4 regions of the Mesorhizobium sp. WSM4807 genome follow, and region 1 is predicted to be linked to each of the others. Evidence: predicted binding sites of a transcription regulator. Region 1 holds the regulator's gene; each other region holds the start of a gene.
The links. The regulator LexA, encoded in region 1, represses DNA repair genes until DNA is damaged. The targets are predictions, from matches to a motif close to TGTTCNNNNTGTGTTCNG.

Region 1 (4,281 bases):
CGTGTCGCCGCACGAGGTGGTCGGCCCAAGCTTCCAGATGTCCTTCGCCGCGACCGCTGCTCTCGTGGGCGCCTATGCCGGCTGGTCCGACTATCGTGCCGACAAGGCCACCGCGCCGCCACAGCGACGGTCAACGATCGCTTTCGTCACGCGAAAACTTGCCGCTGGGACAGGTACCATCGCAATGACCTCCATCATTGCCGGCAGCGCCACCGCACTCTTCGCCATCTGGCACTTCCAGCGCGTCTCGCCGCTCAGCCTGTTCGCCAATCTGGCCGTCATGCCGATCGTCACGGTCGTCATGTTCCTGGCCGTCGTTAGCGCCTTGGCAATGCCGTTCGGCCTCGACGGCCCTTTCCTATACATGATGGGCAAGGGGCTGACGGCCATGATTGCAATATCGGGATGGATCTCCGAGCGGTCGCCGGTCGATGCCGTCGGGCTGATCTCGTTGCAGTCGGTTCTGCTGGTGACGGCCGCCCTGGTCATCGCCACGATGGCAACGACATGGTTGCGGCTTGCGGCACTTCCCTTTGCGCTCGCCGGCCTGCTGACGATTTCCGAGACGCGCACTCCCGACGTGCTGATTTCGGAAGATGCGCATCTGGTGGCGCTGCCGATCGGCGGCGGCGAACTTGCCGTCAACCGGGTGCGCTCGAACGAATTCATCACCGACAACTGGAAACATGCGCTGGTTTCAGCGACCATTGTCGAGCCGGAGACATTCGAAAAAGGAGACGTGCGGTTCGACATCGTCGACCCGGCCGACCTGCCGCCGGGAGCGCCCTTCTACTGCACTGCCGGCCTGTGCCTCGCCCGGCACCAGTCCGGCGCGATCATCGCGCTCGCCGACGACCGCAAAACCGCACGGCCAGCCTGTGCCTTTGCGGATTTGATCGTCATCGATGATGCCACAGCCTATTATAATCCCTGCCGCAATCCGCTGGTTCTCGTCGTCACCAAACGGCAGCTCGCTCGCATGGGCAGTGCCGCCGTCTTTTTCGATCCGCTATCTGCGACGACGCGCGCAGAAATCCGTTTTGCCGTCAGACAGCCCTATAGGCCTTGGCATGAGCAGCGGAGATTTTCGCGCGAGGCGAGGGGCCTGCCGCCATACCGCAGGGCCGAGAAACCCAAAAAGCCTGCCGTTCAGTAACGCCGGATCAGTCCGACGAGCTTGCCTTGCACCTTGACCCGGTCCGGCCCGAAGATGCGCGTCTCGTAGGCCGGATTGGCGGCTTCCAGTGCGATCGAGGCACCTTTGCGGCGGAACCGCTTCAGCGTCGCTTCCTCGTCGTCGACCAAGGCGACGATGATCTCGCCAGGCTGGGCGGTGTCGGCGTTGCGGATGATGACCGTGTCGCCGTCGAAAATGCCGGCCTCGATCATCGAATCACCCTTGACCTCCAGCGCGTAGTGCGTGCCGCCGGTGATCATGTCCGGTGGTACCGAGATCGAATGCGTTTGGTGCTGGATGGCATCGATCGGCACACCGGCAGCGATGCGGCCCATCACCGGTATGGAGATGGTGGCAACGACGTCGTCGTCATTGCCGGCCGCGGGCATGCGCGAAGGCGCCGGCTTGATCTGTCGTCCGAGGCTGCCCTGCCCAAGGCTGCCCTGAATGACGCTTGGCGAGAATTTGCGCGCCGCATTGAGGCCGGGCGCGATCGAATCGGGCAGGCGCAGCACCTCCAGCGCGCGGGCGCGGTTGGGCAGGCGGCGAATGAAACCGCGCTCCTCCAGTGCAGTGATCAGCCGATGGATCCCCGACTTCGAGGCGAGGTCGAGCGCTTCCTTCATCTCGTCGAACGAGGGCGGAATGCCGCTTTCCTTCAGCCGCTCGTGGATGAACATCAGCAGTTCATGTTGTTTGCGTGTCAGCATCGCGACCCCCAACAGAATCAGAAAAACAAACCCAGAACAAACACTATCTGTTCCAGTTGTGTTCCGCAACCGTTTAAAATTTAATGAATGTGTTGACGTTTTGTTCAGCGTAGCATCAGCACGCTGCACGCGGCGCCCGTCGCGGCTGGGGGAGCGAACGGCTCGCGCACGATCAGCCCGTTGGCGTCGGCCAGCATTTTGAGCATCGAGGAATCCTGGATGCCGAACGGGGTCGCCAGCAGCGTGCCGGCTTCTTCGCTCACCACGGCGCGTACATAGTCCTGCCTGAGATCGTTGGCCGGCATGGCGGCGCCGAGCCGCGCCTGACGCATGTCCTGCCGGAAGGCGCGGCCGCCGAGCCGCGCAAGCAGCGGCGTCAGAAAGAGCTGCGTGCAGACCAGGCTCGCCACCGGATTGCCAGGCAGGCCGATGCAGCGGATGTCACCCAGCCGCCCGAACATCAGCGGCTTGCCGGGCCGCATGGCGATTTTCCAGAAATCGAGCGTCATGCCTTCACCGGTCAGCACGTCATGGACCAGGTCATGGTCGCCGACCGAGGCGCCGCCCAGCGTGACGATGACGTCGGCGCCTGCGTCGACCGCTTGTTTCACCAGCGTGGCGATCGCCTCCTTGCGGTCGGGGGCGATGCCGAGATCGAGCGCGCTGGCGCCGACCGAGCGGGCCGCGGCGGCGACGCCATAGGCATTGGACGAGATGATCTGGTCGGGGCCAAGGTCGCTGCCCGGCGGCAGCAATTCGTCGCCGGTGGCGATGATGGCGACCAACGGCCGTTTCACCACGCTGACCTGCGGGTGGTTGGCCGACGCCGCCAGCGACAATGCCGCCGGATCAAGCGGGCGGCCTTTCTCCAGCAGGACGTCGCCCTTCGAGAAATCGAGCCCGAGGCGGCGGATGTTGCGGCCTTCAACCGTCGACGCGGTCACTTCGATGCTGCCGCCGCCGAGGTCGCGGACATTCTCCTGGATGACGATGGTGTCCGCGCCTGCAGGAAGCGGCGCGCCGGTGAAGATGCGCACGGCCTGCGCCGGGCCGACTGTTCCGGCAAAGCCGCGTCCGGCCGGCGCCATGCCGATCACCGAAAGTCTTGCGGGCACGGACGCGACATCCTCGGCCCGCACGGCATAGCCGTCCATGGCGGACGCGTTGAACGGCGGCTGGGTGCGGAGCGCCAGGAGCGGCGCCGCCAGCACGCGGTCGGCGGCGTCCATCAGGGCGACGCTTTCAGCCTGCAAGGGCGCAGCATCCTCAAGCAGGCGCTCGAGCGCCTCGGCGACCGGAAGCAGTGCCATTATTAGCCTGCCCCCTTGGCATCCGCCTTGTAGTCGCCGGATTTGCCGCCGGTCTTTTCCGCCAGCCTGATGCCCGAGATCACCATGGCGCGGTCGACCGCCTTGGCCATGTCATAGATGGTCAGGCAGGCGACCGAGACGGCGGTCAGCGCTTCCATCTCGACGCCGGTCTTACCGGTGACGCGGGCCAGCGCCGTGACCTTCAGGCCTGGCAGCGTCGCGTCCGGTTCGATGTCAATGGATACCTTGGTCAACAGCAGCGGATGGCAGAGCGGGATCAGCTCATGCGTCCTCTTGGCCGCCATGATGCCGGCGATGCGCGCCGTGCCCAGCACGTCGCCCTTCTTGGCATCGCCGTCGAGAATCATCTTCAGCGTTTCGGGCCGCATCGAGACAAGACCTTCGGCGATTGCCGTGCGCGTCGTCTCCGCCTTGTCGCCGACATCGACCATATTGGCTTCGCCTTTCGCGCCAAGATGGGTGAGGGCGGCCGTCATCGTCAGGTCACCTTAGCGCGACGTGCGTCCGTCTGGACGCGCAAAGCACGCTCTAACACTTTGAATCTATGCATCGTGCTCTCCGAAAATCGATTCCGATTTTCGGGCCGATGCAATGGCGGGCGCATTGCCCGTCAAAAGCAGGCGCGTCGCAGTGGCCACGTCCTGTTGCCGCATCAGGCTCTCGCCGACGAGGAACGTACCGATGTCGCTCCCTTGCAGCCTGCGGCAGTCTTCGTGCGAGAAAATACCGCTCTCGCTGACCAGCAGGCGGTCTGCCGGCATCATCGTCGCGAGCCGCTCCGAGGTCTCGATGCTGGTTTCGAACGTCCGGAGATTGCGGTTGTTGATGCCGATCAGCCGCGATGACAGTTTCAGCGCGCGTTCCGTCTCAGCCTCGTCATGCACTTCGACCAGCACGTCCATGCCGAGTTCGAACGCCGTCGTTTCGAGTTCGCTGGCCACGGCGTCATCGACGCTCGCCATGATGATCAGGATGGCGTCAGCGCCCCACGCACGGGCTTCGAACACCTGATAAGGCTCGAACAGAAAATCCTTGCGCAAAGCGGGCAATGTCACGGCGTTGC
Region 2 (4,281 bases), on a different contig from region 1:
AGGTCTATTTCGACGGTGCCAACCTCAACGCGCTGGTCGGTCTCGCCCGTCCCGGCGACATCGGCGCCGATGTCTGCCACATGAACCTGCACAAGACGTTCTGCATCCCACATGGCGGCGGCGGTCCTGGCGTCGGCCCGATCGGCGTCAAGGCGCATCTAAAACCGTATCTGCCCGGCCACGTCACCGAAGGCTCGGGTCATGCCGTGTCGGCCGCACCGTTCGGCAGCGCTTCGATCCTGCCGATCACCTGGATGTATATCCGCATGATGGGCGCTTCCGGCCTGAAGCATGCGACCGAGACGGCGATCATTTCCGCCAACTACGTGGCGACGCGGCTCGAAGCGCATTTCCCGGTGCTCTACAAGGGCCGCCACGGACGCGTCGCCCATGAATGCATCCTCGACACCCGCGTGCTCAAGGACAGTGCCGGCATCAGCGTCGACGACATCGCCAAGCGGCTGATCGATTATGGTTTCCATGCGCCGACCATGTCGTTTCCGGTGGCCGGCACCTTGATGGTCGAGCCGACCGAGTCCGAGCCCAAGAGCGAGGTGGATCGCTTCTGCGAAGCGATGATCGCGATATCGGGCGAGGCTGCCAGGGTGGCGAAAGGCGAATGGCCCTTGGCCGACAATCCGCTGGTCAATGCGCCGCATACCGCGGCCGAGGCGCTGGCCGGCCAGTGGACCCACCCCTATTCGCGCCTGGAGGCGGCCTACCCGGCCGGCGATGCCGACACATCAGCCAAATACTGGCCGCCGGTGTCGCGCATCGACAATGTCGCCGGCGATCGCAACCTCGTCTGCTCCTGCCCGCCGCTGTCGGAATATCTGGGTGCGGCGGAGTAGACCATGATCCCGAAAAGTGGAATCCGGTTTTCGGACAAGATCATGGTCTGACAAGAAGGTAGAAGCCTCAGTCAGGCAGAACGCAAGGCCGGCGCGTCGGCCTTGCTCGCCTTGTTCTGGGCAACGACGCGGTTTCGTCCGGCGCGCTTTGCCGCATAGAGTGCTGCGTCGGCTTCGGCCAGCACCTGGTCGAGACTGGAGCCACCCGTGCCGCCAAAGCCGATGCCGCCACTGACTGTGCTGCGCAAAGGACCAAGCTGGGTGGCCACGACTTCCGTGCCAAAGGCGACGCTGATCTTGCTCGCAATGTCATAAGCCTTCTCTTCGGTCACCCGCGACATGACGATGACGAATTCCTCGCCGCCCAGTCGGAAGGCGTCGATGCCGGTCCTTGCGTATTTCCTGATGACAGCGGCGAAGCGGCGCAGAACCTGATCACCGACGGGATGACCGAATACGTCATTCGTTTTTTTGAAATGATCGAGGTCGAACATGGCGACGGACATGAACGGGCCGAAAACCCGCTCACCGTAGAACGCCGTTAACGCCCGCCGGTTCATCAGCCCGGTCAATGGGTCGGTCATGGTCTCGGCCTTCAATTCGATCTGCGCCTGCAAATGGTGCAGGGAGAGCGTCAGTGCCCCGAGCCCAGTCATGCAGGCGACCGCCACGACGGAATTCAACCGTTCGGCCCAGTTGTCGGGTGCAACGCCGAGCACCCAATGGCCCTCGACCAGCAGGACCGCGCCGCAAAGCACGAAGGACAGCGCACAGACGCCGCTCAGGAACGACACGACCAGCAATATCCGGCGATCGAGACCACCTTTGATCCAGAACATCACCCCGATAAGCGAGAGCAGCGCCGTTACCGTCGCGTAGGTGACGATGAAGCCGACGCCATCAAGGCCCAGCGACGTCGCGCCTGCGCAAACCGCCATCGCAGCCACGGTCGGCAAGATGGCGCGCCTGTAGTCGCGCACGCCGAGATACTGCATGGCCGACAGGCAGAGGGTCAGGAAGCCCAGGCTGAGAAGCGCAAGCACAATCTGGCAAAGCCAGGGGCTGGGATGCCTGGCATAATGCCAGAACAAGACCACATGCGCGACGAGCACGAGGATGCCGCACGCCACCGTCAGCACAAAGCGTGCCTGTGGCGCGGTGAACCAGATCGCAAACATGGTGATGCTGAGGCACGTGCCCGACAGCGCCGCCGCGAGCAGGAGCGAACTGTAATCCAACATGCGCTAGCAGCAGCCTTTTCACGGGTTCTGCCGCATTCTAGGCCAGCGGCAGTGGACGGATACCGTTTTTCGGCCAACCTTCGGACGTAACCTTCGGACAAGGTTTACAAAGCGTCGATGCCCTCGACCCATTTCCGCCGCTTGGTTGTCGGATGGTTTTGCGGTAAGAGGCTCTATCCTCGAACGTAACGGGAACCTCCGTCGCCTGCCCGCAAAAAGCGTGGCAGTATCGGGTGGTGATTCGCAGCATCGGAATCCAGGACCAGCATGGACGACAGTAACGATCTTTTCGGCAGTTTGGACAAGCAGCCGCAACCGGTTCGCGCAACCGCGCGCCCGGCCGACCCGCTGGTGCAGGCGGCGAAGCGCCCGGCATCCCGCGACGGCAGCGAGAGCTACAGTGCCGCCGACATCGAGGTTTTGGAAGGGCTGGAGCCGGTGCGGCGGCGACCCGGCATGTATATCGGCGGCACCGACGACAAGGCGATGCACCATTTGTTCGCCGAGGTCATCGACAACGCGATGGACGAGGCGGTCGCCGGCCACGCAACCTTCATCGATGTCGAGCTTTCTGCCGACGGATATCTGGCGGTCACCGATAATGGCCGCGGCATTCCGGTCGATCCGCATCCGAAATTCAAGAAGCCGGCGCTCGAAGTCATCATGACGACGCTGCATTCCGGCGGCAAGTTCGACAGCAAGGTCTACGAGACCTCGGGCGGCCTGCACGGGGTCGGCGTCTCCGTCGTCAACGCGCTGTCGGACCATCTCGAGGTCGAGGTCGCGCGTGGCCGCCAGCTCTATCGCCAGCGTTTTTCGCGCGGCGTTCCGGTGACCGGTCTGGAGCAGCTCGGCGAAGTGCACAACCGGCGCGGCACCAAGATCCGCTTCCATCCCGACGAGCAGATCTTCGGCAAGGGTGCGGCATTCGAGCCGGCGCGGCTCTATCGCATGACGCGCTCGAAGGCCTATCTGTTCGGCGGCGTCGAGATCCGCTGGACCTGCGATCCGTCGCTGATCAAGGAGAAGGACACGACGCCGGCCAAGGCCGAGTTCCATTTTCCCGGTGGCCTCAAGGACTATCTGAAAGCCTCGCTCGGCGACGACTTCCAGGTCACCCGCGAAATCTTTGCCGGCAAAAGCGACAGGCAAGGCGGCCACGGTTCGCTCGAATGGGCGGTGACCTGGTTCGGCGGCGACGGGTTCCTCAATTCCTACTGCAACACCATCCCGACCGGCGAAGGCGGCACGCACGAGGCCGGCTTCCGCAACGTTTTGACCCGCGGCCTGCGCGCCTATGCCGAGCTGGTCGGCAACAAGCGCGCTTCGATCGTCACGTCGGAAGACGTCATGATCTCGGCGGCAGGCATGCTGTCGGTGTTCATCCGCGAGCCGGAATTCGTCGGCCAGACCAAGGACAGGCTGGCGACGATCGAGGCGATCAGGATCGTCGAGACTGCCATCCGCGACCCCTTCGATCACTGGCTGGCCGACAATCCGCAGGAAGCCTCGAAGCTGCTCGAATGGGTGATCGCACGTGCCGACGAACGGGTGCGCCGCCGCCAGGAAAAGGAAGTGTCGCGCAAGAGCGCGGTGCGCAAGCTGCGCCTGCCCGGCAAGCTCGCCGACTGCACGCAGAATGCCGCGGCCGGCGCCGAACTCTTTATCGTCGAGGGCGATTCAGCCGGCGGCTCGGCGAAACAGGCGCGCGACCGCGCCAGCCAGGCGGTGCTGCCGCTGCGCGGCAAGATCCTCAACGTCGCCAGCGCCGGCAACGACAAACTTGCCGGCAACCAGCAGATTTCCGACCTGATCCAGGCGCTTGGCTGTGGCACGCGGTCAAAATACCGCGATGAGGATCTGCGCTACGACCGGGTCATCATCATGACCGACGCCGACGTCGACGGCGCCCATATCGCTTCGTTGCTGATCACCTTCTTCTATCAGGAGATGCCGAGCCTGGTCCGCGGCGGCCATCTCTATCTGGCGGTGCCGCCGCTTTACTCAATCCGGCAAGGCGGCAAAGTCGCCTATGCCCGCGACGATGCGCACAAGGACGAACTGCTGCGCACCGAGTTCACCGGGCGCGGCAAGGTCGAAATCGGCCGCTTCAAGGGGTTGGGCGAAATGATGGCCGCCCAGCTCAAGGAAACCACCATGGACCCGAGGAAGCGCACGCTGCTCAGGGT
Region 3 (4,281 bases), on a different contig from region 1:
GGCCAAGATCTCGTCGCTGGCCTGCGATGCCGTCATCATCGATCTCGAAGATGCCGTCGCCCCGGCCGACAAGGTCTCCGCGCGGGAAAAACTGGCCGGCATCTTCGCGAATCGCCCCGGCCGGCGCTGCGAGATGGTCGTGCGCATCAACCCGCTCTCCAGCGAATGGGGCGCCAAGGACTTGCTGGCGGCGGCACTCTGCGAGCCCGACGCCATCCTGCTGCCCAAGGTCGACACACCGCGCGACGTTCTGGAAGCCGGCGACGTCCTCGACGACAATTTCGGACCCGACGAGGTGAAACTATGGGCGATGATCGAAACGCCCAAGGCTCTGCTCAACATCGGACCGATCGCCGAGCTTGGCCGCGATCCGGGCTCGCGGCTGGTTTGTTTCGTTGCCGGAACGAACGATCTGGTCAAGGAGACCGGCACTCTCGCCACGCCCGAACGGCGCTACCTCACACCGTGGCTGATGCAGATGGTGCTCGCCGCGCGCGCCGGCGGCCTCGACCTGCTCGATGGTGTCTTCAATGATTTTCGCGATCTGGACGCTTTTGCGCGCGAATGCGGGGAAGCGGCCGCCATGGGGTTCGACGGCAAGTCGCTGATCCACCCGGCTCAAATCGATGCCGCGAACCGGGCCTTCGCGCCATCTGCCGAAGCGGTGGCCGAGGCACGCTCGGTGAAAGATGCCTTCGCGCTTGCCGAAAATGCCGGCAAGGGTGTCATTGCGCTGAATGGAAAAATGGTCGAACGGCTGCATCTGGCGCAGGCCAAAAAACTGCTGGCGAAGGCGGCCGCCATCGGGGCATGATTGGCAACTCACGACAGGAATGAAAAATGAAACTCTACCGCTTTCTGTCCAGTCCCGACGATTCCAGCTTCTGCCACAAGGTGACGGCAGCGCTGAACAAGGGCTGGCACCTGTTCGGCTCGCCGACCTATTCCTACGACATGGAGGCCAAGGCCATGCGCTGCGGCCAGGCCGTGGTAAAGGATATCGAGGGTCAGGAATACGGGCCCAACACCAAGCTCAGCGACTGGTAGATTTTGCAAAGCTCCGACGCAGGGTGTGTTGAGATTCAGGTCAGGCCGCGCCGGAGTCGAAGACGGGCGCGAAGCGACCAGACTGGGTGGTTTCCCGAGAACCGGAGCGGAGCGTACTTTTGGGTACGTGAGCACCGGAAGCGCAGGGAACTGCCGTTCGCAGGCCGGCATCACCTGAATATCAACACGGCCTACTCCGCCGCCTCTTCGATCCGCTCCATATCATCGTCCGACAGGCCGAAATGGTGGCCGATCTCGTGGATCAGCACATGGGTGACGATGTCGCCCAGCGTCTCTTCGTTCTCGGCCCAGTAGTCGAGGATGGCGCGGCGGTAGAGCGTGACGCGGTTCGGCCCCTCGCCGGTCTGCGGATTCCAGCGTTCGGCAATGCCGCGCCCCTCGAACAGGCCGAGCAGGTCGAAAGGCGTTTCCAGCGACAGATCGTCCATGATCTCGTCGGTCGGAAATTCGGCGATCTGGATGACGATCTCGCCGGTCAGCTTGCGAAACTCCTCCGGCAGATGGGCGTAAGCCTCCAGCGCCAGGAACTCCATTTCCTCCATCGACGGCGAAAGCTGGTCGTGCCAGGTGCGGGTCTTGTAGATGCGGGCCATGCTTTGTCCTTCTGATCCCGGCATATAGGCTTTCGAGCCGGGCTCGGCAAATGGGCGGGTTGCCGCCTACGCGAGGACAGGAATAAATTCCCCATGACTCCGCTTGACTCTTCGGTCGCCCTCTGGAATGCTAGAGAACATAACAGGAACAATTGTGAGTGGAAGCTGACCGTCATGGCGACAAGCGCCGTGGCGCGGGAGACTGTTTTTGCCCTGCGCCGCCAGATCGCGAAGATCGAGGGAACGCTGCCCGAGCGTCTGGAGGCGCCGGCCGGCGCAGCCCCCGTTGATGCGCCCCGGAATCCAACAGCTGATGTCACCCCCCGGAATCCAACAGCGGACATCCCGCCTCAGGATCTAACAATCGTCCGCCGCGGCCTCGCCGCGGCGCCGCCCGATGCGTTTCTGCGCACCGGCGCCGAAGGTCTCGATACTGCGCTCAGCGGCGGCCTGCCGAAGGCGGCGCTGAGCGAGATCCATGGCGCCGCGACCCGCGATGCCGGGGCCGTCGCCGGCTTCGCCCTGTCGCTCGTCAGCCTGATCCTCAAACAGGGGCCGCGACTGCCGGTCCTGTGGATCGGCACCGCGGAAATCTTCCGGGAGGCCGGCTTTCCCTATGCCAGGGGGCTTCACGCCCTTTTCGGCATCGAGCCGGAGCAATTGCTGTTTTCCGAGGCGCCAAGGCTCCTCGATGCGCTGTGGACCGCCGAGGAGGCCGCCCGGATGACGGCACTCGCCGCCGTCATCCTCGAAATCCGCGGCAGTCCGCAGCGGCTGGACCTCACCGCGACGCGGCGGCTGCACGCCCGGGCACAGAATGCCGGCCGGCCGGTGTTCCTGCTGCGCCAGGCCGGCGAATCCGAGCCGACGGCGGCACCCGTCCGCCTCGTCCTGTCGGCGGCGCCGTCGGCACCCCGCGAGACGATCGCCGGGCCGCTCGCCGGCTCGATCGGCCGCCCCGCCTTCACCGTCAGCATCGGCAAGAGCCGCACGGCCTTGCCAGGACAATTCACACTGGAGTGGAACCCCGATGAACGCAGTTTCGAGGAAAGAAGGACCGGGGAAGAACGGGCAGCGAATCCTGTCCCTGTGGTTTCCGCATCTCGCCGCGGAAAGGATCCTGCGGCAGCGTCTGGGGCGGTCCTGGCGTTCCCGGCCGTCGGATCACCTGCCCCTGGTGATCAGCCATCGCCAGGGGAACGCGCAGCGCATCGCCGCCCTCGACGAGCGGGCTGAGGCGCTTCACCTGAAGCGCGGCATGGGCATAGCCGACGCGCGCGCCATGCATCCCTCGGTCGACGTGGTGGAAGCCGATCCCGAGGCCGACCGCCGCCTGCTCGAAAGCCTTGCCGACTGGTGCGACCGCTACACCCCGCTGGTGGCGCTCGACGCAGCCGATGGCCTGTTCCTCGACGTCACCGGCTGTACCCATCTTTTCGGCGGCGAACGGTCGATGCTGGACGACATCCTGTCGCGCTTTTTCCATCAGGGTTTCGCTGTCCGCGCCGGCCTTGCCGCCACACCTGGTGCAGCCTGGGCGGCGGCGCGGTTTGCCAGTGATCGCATTGTCCCCGGTGGCGAAGAGGAAGCGCTCCTCGCACCCTTGCCGCTGGCGGCGCTGCGCATCGAGCCTGATATCCGCGCCAGCCTGGAAAGCGTCGGCCTGCGCACGGCGGGCGCCGTCATGGCAGCACCGCGCGCGCCGCTCGCCCGCCGCTTCGGTGTCTCGCTGCTTTTGCGCCTCGACCAGGCGCTCGGCCGCCTCGACGAGGCGGTGTCGCCGCACCTGCCGGTGGCGCCGCTTTCGGTCGAACGCCATCTCGCAGAACCCATCATGCTGACCGACGAAATAGAGCGGCTGGTGAAAATGCTGGCGACGACATTGAAGGCGGACCTCGAGCGCCGCGGCGAGGGCGCAAGAAGGCTGGCGCTGCTGCTTTTCCGCGTCGACGGCGCCGTCAGCCGCATCGCCGTCGGCACCTCGCGGCCGTTGCGCGAGCCGTTGCTGATCCAGAAATTGTTTCACGAAAGGCTTGCCGCGCTCGAACAGGACATCGATGCCGGCTATGGCTTCGATCTCGTGCGCCTCTCGGTCCTGTCGGCTGCGGCCTTCGACATGCAGCAGGCGGATCTCGCCGGCGAAACGCGCGACGACGGCGCCGACATCGCCCTTTTCGCCGACCGCATCCGCGCCCGGCTCGGCGACAGCGCGGTTTTGAAACCGGTCGCCGTCGAGAGTCATCTGCCGGAGCGCGCCGTCGCCATGCTTCCCTATGCGGAGGCGCCGCAAAGGGTCTCTCCGCCGAAGAAGCCGGGCAAGATACAAGACACTTCCTCCAAGCCTGTCTTTCGGCCGGAACGGCCGATCCGGCTGTTCCGTTCGCCCGAACCGATCGAGGTGCCGGCCACCGAAATGCCTGAGGGACCGCCGATGAATTTCCGTTGGCGGCGGGCTCTCTACCGGGTCGCGCGCGCCGAAGGGCCCGAACGCATCGCCCCGGAATGGTGGCGGGAGGCGGCGGGGCAGGAGGACGCGCCGACCCGGGATTATTTCCGCATCGAGGATAGCGACGGCCGCCGTTACTGGCTCTACCGCCAGGGTCTCTACGGCGCCTCGCAC
Region 4 (4,281 bases), on a different contig from region 1:
TGACCGAGGCCCGGCTTCCAGTTGGTTGCGGGCCGGATCAGGTCGGCCAACCGTTCAAGGATGTCGACGCGCACCGCGCGACGGCCGAGATTGCGGTAGCCGGCCAGTTTGTAGAAGGCCTTGTCGAACGTGGGATCGATGACCACCGAGGTGCGGCCGGAGGCCAGCGCTTGGACCACATCGCCAAAGCCGGGCTTGTCCTTGCCGTCGTTCTGCAGCGCCCACAACAGCGTCACCAGTCCGGCCGGGGCCGGCTTGATCAGCGCGGGCACGAAGACGTGGTAGGCGCCGAAGCGCACGCCGAGCCGGCGAAGGGCGGCGCGGCCTTCCTGGTCGAGCGACTTCATCTCCTGGGCGATGTCGCGGCGGTTGATGAGGCCGAAATGCTCGACGAGCTGGAAGGCAATGCCGCGGCCGATGCCGGTGATCTGCTCGGCGTTCTTGAGGTCGACCAGCGGCTTCAGCAAGGACTCGATCTGGAAATTGACGAAGCGCTCGGCGCGCGCCGCGACCTTGTCGCGGGCTGGTCCGGTGAGCTGCTCGTCGGCAAGCAGCACAAGGCGCGGCTTCAACGGCTCGTCGCCTGCGACCAGCGTGCCGATCGGCGCGCCGATCCAGCGCAGCGTGCCGTCGGAGCCGAGCGCGATGTCGCCATTGGCCGAGGCGCCGAAGCGTTCGGCCCGCGCCTCGAATTCGGCTGCAAGCGCCTTCTGGGCTGCTGTGCGCACTGCCTTGGCGTCCTCGCCGCCGGCGCTCTGGTCGGCGGTGAAGCGGAACCCTTGCAACTCGCCGACATGATGGCCTTCGACGAGGACAGTTCCGGTTGGGCTAATTTCGGCTTCAGGCATGGTATTTTCTCTAAGGCGCCGCATGAGGACGGAAGTCCTGCGGTCTACGAAGCGTTTCGTCAACCGCTCATGCAGCGCATCCGACAATCTGTCTTCGATTTCGCGCGTCTTTTCCTGCCAGTGTGCCTGATCGGCCAGCCAGCCGGGCCGGTTGGAGACGAATGTCCAGGTGCGGATCTGGGCGATCCGGTGCGACAGCGTGTCGATGTCGCCCTCGGTGGTGTCGGCACGGCGCACCTGCTCGGCCATGTAATTCTCGTCGACATGGCCATGCCTGGCAAGGTCCATGTAGATCGAGGCGATCAGGTCGGCGTGCTGGGCAGGCGCGATCTTCCTGTAGTCGGGAAGGGCGCAGGCCTCCCACAACAGCGCCACGCGCTTGGCGTTGGTGGCCAAGGCCCGGATATCCTCGTCGCGGGACAAATGCTCGAGCGCCTGCGCATCCACCGCCGGCAGCGCACGCGTCAGGCCTTCGACCGGCGCGTTGGTCTCGGTGGAGCGCTTCAGCGCATCGAGGCTGGCGAAATCGAAATGCGCGGTGCGCCATTGCAGCACTTTCACCGGGTCGAACTCATGCCCTTCGATCTTCTTGACCAGATCTTCGTCGAGCGGATCGACCTGGCCGGTGACGCCGAAAGTGCCGTCGCGCAAGTGCCGGCCGGCGCGGCCGGCGATCTGGCCGAGCTCGGCCGCCGTCAGGTTGCGATACTGGTAGCCATCGAATTTACGGTTTTGAGCGAAGGCGACATGATCGAGATCGAGGTTCAGGCCCATGCCGATCGCATCGGTGGCGACCAGGTAATCGACATCACCCGATTGGAACAGCTCCACCTGCGCGTTGCGAGTGCGGGGTGATAGCGCGCCGAGCACGACGGCCGCACCCCCTTGCTGGCGGCGGATCAGTTCGGCAATCGCATAGACCTCGTCGGCGGAAAAGGCGACGATCGCCGTGCGTCGCGGCAGGCGGGTCAGCTTCTTCGAGCCGGCATAGGCGAGATGCGACAGCCGTGGCCGGGTCACCACCGACACGCCCTTCAGCAGACGCTGGAGGATGCCGTGCATGGTGGCTGCGCCGAGCAGCAATGTCTCCTGGCGGCCGCGCAGATGCAGGATACGGTCGGTGAAGATGTGGCCGCGCTCGAGATCGCCAGCCAGCTGCACCTCGTCGATGGCGACGAAGGCGGCGTTGGTCTCGCGCGGCATGGCTTCGACGGTACAGACCGAATATCTGGCACCGTCGGGCTGGATCTTCTCCTCGCCGGTGATGAGCGCCACCTTGTGAGCGCCGACCTTCTCGCAGACGCGTGAATAAACCTCGCGGGCGAGCAACCTGAGCGGCAGGCCGATGATGCCGCTTTCATGCGCCACCATGCGCTCGATGGCGAGATGGGTCTTACCGGTGTTGGTCGGCCCGAGCACGGCAGTCACGTCGCGGCCCGAGAGGATCAGCGGCTCAATATGTTTCGGCGGGATGTTCATCGACCTGGAAATCAGGCTCTCTTCTTCGCGTTGTCGGGAGCGCGCCCCGTGGCGGCGCGTGTGACAGTCGACACATAGGGATTTCGAGTGCGAAGCGAAAGCGGAATGTTCCGACGGCAGCTCGAAGGCTCTCGTCTGGTGTTGTCAACTGGTCCTGATTAACAGTTGGAACGAGTCTGGAACGAATCAGCTACGAATCGCTGACTCTTGCTGATTCAGGTTTTGTTCACGGCTACATCTGGATTTTTTGCCGACGAGTCTCACCACATGCTGAATCGCCGAACTGGCCCGATTCATGCAGGGCGGATGTCCTCCTTAACAGTTGCCGGTGAACGATCGGCGCAGGCCGGCGGGCATCACCCAACATTATGAAATTATTGATCTTTCCTAACGCGCCTTTACGGTTTGAGGGATGTTTTCAGCCTTTGTCGTTAACCTTCCGGTCAAAGCCGGAACGAAACGGCGACGAATCAGCGCTGGCGGGTGTTTCCCGGTTTGTTCACCCCAATATGTTGTGTCGTGAACAGGTTTTCCACCTGTTATCAACAGGCGAGGAACAGGGTTTGCACAGGCTGTGCGGCCGCCGTTAACTTTTGCGTGCCGCTTCGGCACAAATCGGTGTCACGTCCGTCGGTCGGCGCAGTCGCGCAGGACCAAACTCCAGGTTCAAGAAACGTCCTCTCCCACGGCATAGCGCTGCAAAGTAGGGCCGACGTTCTGAATGATTTCATCGTGGGACAGGGCGACGACGGGCGGAAGCCGCAGCAGGTATCGGCACATCGCCAAACCCAGCAACTGGCTCGAAACGAGCCCGGCACGTCGACCCGCGTCGGCGGGATCAGCGACCGCCGCAACCACCGGCCTGACCTGGTTGCCAAATACGTCACGCAGCTTTTCGGCGGCGAATTCGTTCGACGTCGCCGAACGCAGCAGAATTGCCATGCCAGGACCGCTGGCCGCGCCCTCCCAGATTTCGAGAAAACGCCTGATCAGCGTTTCACCGATGGTGTTTCGGTCGATTACCCGAAGTGCCGGCAATTGCAGGTCGACGACCGCCGCCCTGGCGAACAGCTCGTCCTTGCTGCGGAAATAGCGGATCACCATGGCCGGATCGATCGAGGCATGCGCCGCGACGTCGCGGATGGAGGCGCCGTCATAGCCGTGCTCGGCGAACAGGAGCCTCGCGGCCTCGAGGATTTGGGAGCGCGTGCGGTCCGACTTGCTGGGTTTCTTCGGCTGATTCTCGGTCATGAAAATTCATATGCCAACGGCCGTTGACAAATGCAATAGCTTCGACTAGAAAGTCAACGATCGTTGACAAAATGGAGAAAAAAATGTTGCCCGATACAACGGAAGTCCTGATCATTGGCGCCGGCCCGACCGGCATGGCGCTGTCCATCGTGCTGCACCAGGCCGGTGTCGATCATGTTCTGATCGACAGGCTGGCACAGGGCCTTCAGACCTCGCGGGCTGGCGTCATCCACGCGCAGACGCTGGAAACGCTGGAGCCTCTCGGCGTTACGCAGCGGCTGAGCGAACTTGCCCTGAAGCTGCAGAATTTCGCCATCCGCGACCGCAATCGGGCGCTGCTCAAGCTCGATTTCGGCAAGCTTCCGTCGAGGCATCCTTATCTGATGATGCTGCCTCAGAACCTGACCGAGCAGGTGTTCGCCGAACGGATCGCAGCCCTGGGCGGCGTGATTCACCGCATGGTCGAGGCCAAGGCGGTCGTTCAGGATGCTGACGGCGCGCGCGTGACGGTGGTCGAGAACGGCCGCGAGAAACTGATATCGGCACGCTATGTCGTTGGTGCCGACGGCATGCAAAGCCTGGTGCGCAGGTCGACCGGCATCGAGTTCGACGGCGCGGCCTATGACGCTTCGTTCGTACTCGCCGATGTTCGTCTCGACTGGCCGGTTGGGCCGACGGAAGTGTCGCTGTTCTTTGCACCGGC

Region 2: a site for LexA is predicted at 2,272-2,289, ahead of parE (DNA topoisomerase IV subunit B). Genes of this name have one in related genera too.
Region 3: a site for LexA is predicted at 1,795-1,812, ahead of AC0L3N_RS31305 (ImuA family protein). Genes of this name have one in related genera too.
Region 4: a site for LexA is predicted at 2,494-2,511, ahead of AC0L3N_RS09335 (helicase-related protein). Genes of this name have one in related genera too.

Annotation. Positions count from the first base shown of each region.
Region 1 is NZ_JBVVQY010000024.1:18,489-22,769, forward strand. Features, by position in the region: gene AC0L3N_RS25355 (ComEC/Rec2 family competence protein) at 1-1,156, shown strand, start outside; gene lexA (transcriptional repressor LexA) at 1,150-1,887, opposite strand; gene AC0L3N_RS25365 (molybdopterin molybdotransferase MoeA) at 1,992-3,197, opposite strand; gene moaC (cyclic pyranopterin monophosphate synthase MoaC) at 3,200-3,694, opposite strand; gene trpC (indole-3-glycerol phosphate synthase TrpC) at 3,761-4,281, opposite strand, start outside.
Region 2 is NZ_JBVVQY010000006.1:182,967-187,247, forward strand. Features, by position in the region: gene gcvP (aminomethyl-transferring glycine dehydrogenase) at 1-851, shown strand, start outside; gene AC0L3N_RS10310 (GGDEF domain-containing protein) at 923-2,092, opposite strand; gene parE (DNA topoisomerase IV subunit B) at 2,360-4,281, shown strand, end outside.
Region 3 is NZ_JBVVQY010000044.1:26,286-30,566, reverse strand. Features, by position in the region: gene AC0L3N_RS31320 (HpcH/HpaI aldolase/citrate lyase family protein) at 1-814, shown strand, start outside; gene AC0L3N_RS31315 (DUF1737 domain-containing protein) at 841-1,047, shown strand; gene AC0L3N_RS31310 (metallopeptidase family protein) at 1,239-1,661, opposite strand; gene AC0L3N_RS31305 (ImuA family protein) at 1,836-2,897, shown strand; gene AC0L3N_RS31300 (DUF6504 family protein) at 2,839-4,281, shown strand, end outside.
Region 4 is NZ_JBVVQY010000005.1:294,962-299,242, reverse strand. Features, by position in the region: gene AC0L3N_RS09335 (helicase-related protein) at 1-2,327, opposite strand, end outside; gene AC0L3N_RS09330 (TetR/AcrR family transcriptional regulator) at 2,994-3,578, opposite strand; gene AC0L3N_RS09325 (FAD-dependent monooxygenase) at 3,662-4,281, shown strand, end outside.